3 regions of the Variovorax sp. Soil_C_12 genome follow, and region 1 is predicted to be linked to each of the others. Evidence: predicted binding sites of a transcription regulator. Region 1 holds the regulator's gene; each other region holds the start of a gene.
What was found. The regulator sigma-54, encoded in region 1, starts transcription at its own class of promoters, with help from an activator protein. The targets are predictions, from matches to a motif close to TGGCANGNAANCTGCTTT.
Positions count from the first base shown of each region.

Region 2: the regulator sigma-54 is predicted to act here: its motif matches at 802-819, upstream of AC3A6X_RS31135 (isopenicillin N synthase family dioxygenase).
Region 3: the regulator sigma-54 is predicted to act here: its motif matches at 731-748, upstream of AC3A6X_RS21530 (pilin).

Region 1 is NZ_JBDGIO010000018.1:44,188-46,385, reverse strand. Features, by position in the region: gene lptB (LPS export ABC transporter ATP-binding protein) at 1-63, shown strand, start outside; gene AC3A6X_RS31500 (RNA polymerase factor sigma-54) at 66-1,655, shown strand; gene AC3A6X_RS31495 (phospholipase D family protein) at 1,691-2,198, shown strand, end outside.
Region 2 is NZ_JBDGIO010000017.1:117,933-120,130, forward strand. Features, by position in the region: gene AC3A6X_RS31135 (isopenicillin N synthase family dioxygenase) at 1-739, opposite strand, end outside; gene rutR (HTH-type transcriptional regulator RutR) at 995-1,714, shown strand; gene rutF (NADH-dependent FMN reductase RutF) at 1,744-2,198, opposite strand, start outside.
Region 3 is NZ_JBDGIO010000008.1:29,052-31,249, reverse strand. Features, by position in the region: gene AC3A6X_RS21535 (MBL fold metallo-hydrolase) at 1-601, shown strand, start outside; gene AC3A6X_RS21530 (pilin) at 806-1,324, shown strand; gene AC3A6X_RS21525 (acyl carrier protein) at 1,538-1,789, shown strand; gene AC3A6X_RS21520 (ketoacyl-ACP synthase III) at 1,796-2,198, shown strand, end outside.

The DNA of each region.
Region 1 (2,198 bases):
TCGGAGATCGTCGACAACGCCGAGGTCAGGCGCGTCTATCTCGGCGAGCACTTCCGGATGTAGAGATGAAGCAAGGGCTCTCGCTGCGGGTCTCGCAGCACTTGGCGCTCACGCCGCAACTGCAGCAGTCGATCCGGCTGCTCCAGCTGTCCACGCTCGAGCTGAGCCAGGAGGTCGAGCAGATGCTCGACGAGAACCCGTTCCTGGAGCGCACCGCCGACGAAGCCCCGCGCGAGGAGTTCGGGCTCGAATCCGCCGATGCGCCGGTGCGCGATGACGACCGCCAGGCCGAAGGCGAGAGCGACTTCGTCGCCGGGCCCGCCCCGGCCGCTGCCGACACTGCGCCGGCGTCCCCCGCCGACAGCGAGACGGCGGCAGCCGCCGATGCCCCCGAGAGCGAGCCCGACTGGGAAGGCGACGGCACGGTCGACCTGGCGCCGGACGACAGCGAATGGGGCGGCGATGCCCCCGCGCGCGCCAACAACCTCGGCAACGACGAGCGCCCCGATGCGACCGAGCTGGCCAGGAGCCAGGAGTCGCTGCAGTCCTTCCTGCACCGCCAGGCGCTGTCCTTGCGCCTGGAGGAGAACGACCGCGCCGCGCTGCGCTTCCTGATCGAGTCGCTCAACGACGACGGCTACCTCGAGGACTCGCTGCCGGCCCTGGCCTCGGGCCTGGCCGGCGACGACAACGACCAGTTCGACGAGCTGGTGCACCACTTCCAGGTCGCGCTGGGCCTGCTGCAGAGCCTGGAGCCGGTCGGCGTCGGCGCCCGCAGCCTGGCCGAGTGCCTCACCATCCAGCTGCGCGCCGAGCAGGAAAAGGACGACACCGAGGAAGAGGTGCAGGTGCGGCGGACTGCGATCGCGATCTGCAAGCACCCGATGGAGCTGCTCGCCAAGCGCGACTTCAAGCGCCTGGCCACGCTCACCCGCAGCAACGAAGAGGAGGTGCGCTCCGCCCTCCAGCTGATCGCCCGGCTGGAGCCCAAGCCCGGGCGCCGCTTCGTCGACGTCGAGCGCAACGTGGTCATCCCCGACGTGATCGTCACGCGCATCGGCCACGGCACCAGCGCCCGCTTCCGCGTCATGCTCAACCCCGAGGTCATGCCGCGGCTGCGCGTGCACGACATCTACGCCGGCGCGCTGAAGGCCCACAAGGGCGAGGGCAGCCAGGCGCTGTCGCAGCGGCTGCAGGAGGCGCGCTGGTTCATCAAGAACATCCAGCAGCGCTTCGACACCATCCTGCGCGTCTCCAACGCCATCGTGGAGCGGCAGAAGAACTACTTCGTCCACGGCGAGCTCGCCATGCGGCCGCTGGTGCTGCGCGAGATCGCCGACGAGCTCGGCCTGCACGAGTCCACCATCAGCCGCGTGACCACCGCCAAGTACATGGCCACGCCCTACGGCACGGTCGAGCTCAAGTACTTCTTCGGCTCGGCGCTGGGCACCGAGACCGGCGGCAACGCCTCCAGCACCGCGGTGCGCGCGCTGATCAAGCAGTTCGTGAGCGCCGAGGATGCGAAGCGGCCGCTGTCGGACAGCCAGGTCTCCGAGATGCTCAAGGAGCAGGGCATCGAGTGCGCGCGCCGCACCGTGGCCAAGTACCGTGAGGCGCTGCGCATCGCGCCGGCCAACCTGCGCAAGGCCCTGTAGCGATGAGCGCGCGCCCAAGCCTCTGGCCGCAGTGGATGCGTCTGGGCCTGGCGCTGATGGGGGTGCTCTTCCTGGCCAGCGGCTGTGCCATGCTGCCTGCCGAGTTCGAGCGCACGCCTTCGAAGGCGGTGCCGCTCTCCCCCGACACCACGCTGGGCCGCATCGCGAAAAGCGCCCAGCCCGACCCCGACCTGAGCGGCTTCCGCCTCATGCCGGGCGGCGACTTCGCGCTCAACACCCGGCTCGAGCTGGCGCGGCGCGCCGAGCGCACGCTGGACGTGCAGTACTACCAGATCCACAACGACGAGACCGGCCGCTACCTGCTGCGCACGCTGCGCGACGCGGCCCGGCGCGGCGTGCGCGTGCGGCTGTTGATGGACGACCTCTACACCTCGGGCGAGGACGCGCTGCTGCTCGCCCTGGCCGCCACGCCCAACCTCGAGCTGCGCCTCTTCAACCCCTTCCCGGCCGGGCGCGGCAGCATGCTCAGGCGCTTCTCGGCCTCGCTCTTCGACTTCAGCCGCGTCAACCGGCGCATGCACA
Region 2 (2,198 bases), on a different contig from region 1:
CGGCGATGTTCACCACCAGGCCACCCTCGACCATCGGCACATCCACCCACTGGCCGGCCTTGTTGAAGACCTGCAGCCCCTTGTCATCGGGCAGCACCACGGTGAGGCTGCCGTAGTCGCTGTGGGCGCCGGCGCGCAGCTGGCCGGGCAGCGCGGCCTCGGTTTGCGGCGGGTAGCTCAGTACGCGGAACATGCTGATGTGCCGGTCGATCTTGTCGTCGAAGAAGGTCTCGGGCAGCGCGAGCGCGAGCGCGAAGATGCGCATCAGCGAGCGCGAGAGATCGCTCATGGCCTCGAAGTAGTCGTCGAAGGCCGGCTGGAAGTCCGGCAGCCCGGGCCAGACATTGGGCTCGAAGTGCGGGCCTGCCGCCTCGCCGCGGTGGTACTCGTCCTCGGGCACGTTCGAGGGTCCGATCGAGAAGGACTCCTTCAGATCGCCGGGGGCCGCTTCCTCCAGGCTGTACGACAGCCCCTCCTCGCCCACCGCGCTGTAGCCGCGCACCGCGTCGTCGCGCGGGCGGTCGACCTTGCGCTTGTCGGCCAAGGGCAGATCGAAGAAGCGGCGCGAGACGGCGGAGACGCGCGCAATGAGCTCGGGGGCGATGCCGTGGTTCTTGATGACCAGGAAGCCGATACTGCGGCAGGCCTCGCCGACCTGGCGCGCCACCTCGGCCTTGCCTTCGGCCGTGCCCGCGAAGTAAGGGGCGAGATCGATGATCGGAACGGACAGCAGGGTCATGCCTTCAATCCTTCGGTGACGGTGGATTCGAGCCGGTGCGCGCGGCTCGCCGGTGTCATCGCCATGCAACGTCCATGCCAGTTGGACCAAATGGACAAATGCCCTTTCCCGCCGCGGCGTGGTGCGTGCGCGGCGCGCCGCGCGGCGAATGAGTGCGCGCGCCGTGTTGCCGTGGTGCGTACCATCGCCGGTATGGCTCGTGCATGCGGACGCGCCGTAGAGAAGCAAAATCCCGCAGGAGAGAGAAGCGCCCTCATGCCCAAGACACGCAGCAAGACGCCGTCCAAGCCGATCCTCGAAGCGCCCGCGCTCAAGCGCGTGCACGCCAAGCGCGCGCCCGCCGCGCGCAGCGCCGCCGCGGTGAGCCGCCGGCTGCGCCAGATCGAGGACAAGCGCGCGGCCATCCTGCGCGCCGCGCTCGGCCTGTTCTCGCGCTACGGCCTGCACGGCACCAGCGTCGACCAGGTGGCGGCGCGCGCCGATGTCTCCAAGAGCAACCTGCTCTACTACTTTGCCAACAAGGAGGAGCTGTACGTCAGCGCGCTGCGCGAGCTGCTCGCGGTGTGGCTGGAGCCGCTGCGCGGCTTCAGTGCCGAGCAGGACCCGCGGCAGGCGATCGGCGACTACATCCGGCGCAAGCTGGTGATCTCGCGCGACCAGCCCGATGCCTCGCGGCTGTTCTGCCTGGAAATGATCCAGGGCGCGCCGCTGCTGCGCGACGAGCTCGATCGCGAGCTGCGCGACCTGGTGACGCGCAAGTCGGAGGTGATTCGCGCGTGGGTCGCGGCCGGCAAGCTCGCGCCGGTCGATCCGCACCACCTGATCTTCGCGCTGTGGGCCACCACCCAGCACTACGCCGATTTCGGCGTGCAGGTGCAGGCGATCACCGGCCGCACGCTGGACGACCCGGAGTTCTTCGAGGAAACGGTGGCCAACGTGCAGCGCATCGTGCTCGACGGCATCGTCGCGCACTGAGAGGCTGTGAACGAATCCGGCGCGCCCGCTCAGTGCGGCGCGGCCGAGATGTCGTGATAGCGGCGATCGAAATAGATGAGGCCATGGGCGGTGCCGCCGATCGCGATGGCCACCGCCTCGCAGAAGAGCACATCGTGCGTGCCCACGCGCGTCGCATGCGACACGCGGCAGTCGAAGGAGACGGCCGCGTCCTCGAGCACCGGCGCGCCGGTGAGCTTGCGCTGCCAGACCCCGGCGGCGAAGCGCTCCTGCATCGGCGTCTTGCCGCCGAACAGGCCCGAGAGCGCCTGCTGCCCCGGCGCCAGCGCGTTCACGCACAGCACGCCGTTGGCCTGGAAGGCCGGGTAGCACGAGGCCGAGCGGTTCAGGCACACCAGCAGCGTCGGCGGCTCGTCGGTCACGCTGCACACCGCCGATGCGGTGAAGCCGGCGCGCCCGCCCGGGCCGTCGGTGGTGATGACATGGACGGCCGCGCCGAGCCGTG
Region 3 (2,198 bases), on a different contig from region 1:
CAGCCGCCGCAACAAGCCGCTGCGCGTGCATGCCTTGCGCGCCACCATCGAGGCGCTGCGGGCCCATGTGTTCAACAACGTGATCTGGCCGGACTTTTCGACCATCCCGAGCCTGGAGGCGCCCTTCGTGAGCTTCCACGACATCGTGGTCGGGCAGGAGTTGCAGCTGGGAACGCAGGCGCTCAAGAACATCGAGGTGCTGCCGGCTGTCCACACGGTGCCGGCCTGTGGGTATGCCGTGCGCTGCGCCAAGGGCGGTCCGCATTGGGTTTTCAGCGGGGATACCGAGCGGAATCCGGCGTTCTGGCGGCGGGTCAATCAGCTGGATGTGGCGATGCTGGTGATCGAGACGGCCTTCAGCAATCGGGAGCAGGCGCTCGCAAAGCGCAGCCTGCATCTGTCGCCGGCGACGCTGGCGGATGAATTGGCGCACATCGCGGGCGACAAGGACTACCCGATCTACATCACGCATACCAAGCCGGCGGAGACCGAGGAGATCATGAGCCAGATCGCCGCGCTGGCGGATGGGTCGCAGATGCACGGGGGCGGGCGGGGGTGGGACATTCGGTGGCTGGAGGCTGCCGGCGTGCTTCAGGTCTGACTCGGAGCGTCGGGGACTGACAAAATTTGTCACTCACTGTGCCAAATCCGCAACGGGATATGTCACATGACGTAAGCAGAGCGTGAACTATTAGACGGTTTGACTGCGTCGAAGCACGTGCAACGGGGATGGCACGGATGCTGCGGAAGGTTGAACGCACCGGGGGCCTTCCTCGGGCCCCTCAACCTACCAGGAGTTTCTTGAATGAACCGTCGTTCCATCGCACGTAACGTGCAAAAGGGTTTCACCCTTATCGAACTGATGATCGTTGTCGCGATCATTGGTATCTTGGCGGCTGTGGCGCTGCCGGCTTATCAGGACTACACCGTCCGCGCGAAGGTCACGGAAGGCCTTTCGCTGGCAGGCGCAGCAAAGACCTCCATCGCAGAGAACGCGGCAAACGGGGCTCCTTATGCTTCGGGCTGGACAGCACCTGCTGCCACCAAGAACGTGGCCAGCATGACGATCGACCAAGCTGCAGGATTCATTACCATCACCTTTGATAATTCCATCGATGGCGGCGGCAAGACACTCATCCTGAACCCGATCAACGGTGGCAAGACTTCTGGTGCTGTGTTCTCTGGCGGCACCGCCACTGCGACCACCATCCCCACTGCAGGTTCGATCAGCTGGACTTGCACGTCTGCTGGCAGTCCGGCCGCTGTTCTCGGCCAGAAAGGCACGCTGAATGGCAAGTACGCTCCCGCCGAGTGCCGCACCTGAACTCGTTGCACTTCTAAGACAAGGCCGCCCTCGGGCGGCTTTGTTCATTCTAAAAATTTGTCCTCTGCAATTTGGTTTTATCTATCGCCTCCAGGCAATCAGATTCCGGGCCAGGTGATGTTAAATTTCACGCAGAACCATTTTGCGATTTTTGACTGATAATACGCGCAACTGAACGTCACTCGACCCAACACTTAGTTAGATCCAAACATCATGACAAGCATATCTACAGCGAGCCACACGACTACAATTGAGCAGTTCATCGACAACTTTCTAATTGCCGTGGATTTCCAAGAGCCCGTGGAAGTGACGCCCGAGACAGAACTGCGCAGCTTACCCGAATGGGACTCGCTAGCAGCTCTGGGTGTAATTGTTATGTTCGATGTAGATTACGAAAAAACCATTGTTGGCGATGATTTGAAAGATTGTGTGACCCTCAACGATCTTTATAAGCTGCTGGGGTGACGGACTATGGGTTTGTCCAAACTCCATAGCGTGCGTTTTGCCGGCATGACTTCGTGCGTCCCGAAGAGAATTTTATCAAATCTGGAAGATTGCGCTCCGAATAAGCGCTCCGAGCGTGAACGGTTGGTGCGAAATATTGGAATCCAAAATCGGCGCATTTGCCCCGACTGGCAATGCTTTTCAGATCTGGCGTTCGATGCCACGGAAAAGCTGTTGAGCGAATTGGATTGGAAGAGAGATGAAATCGATGCCCTTATTGTTATCACGCAATCACCCGACTATCTGATTCCTTCGACTGCAATCATTCTGCAGGATAGGTTGAAGCTCTCGCATGCCACAATAGCTTTCGATGTGAATCTGGGTTGTTCAGGCTACCCCTTCGGCATACACTTACTCGGAAGCATGATTG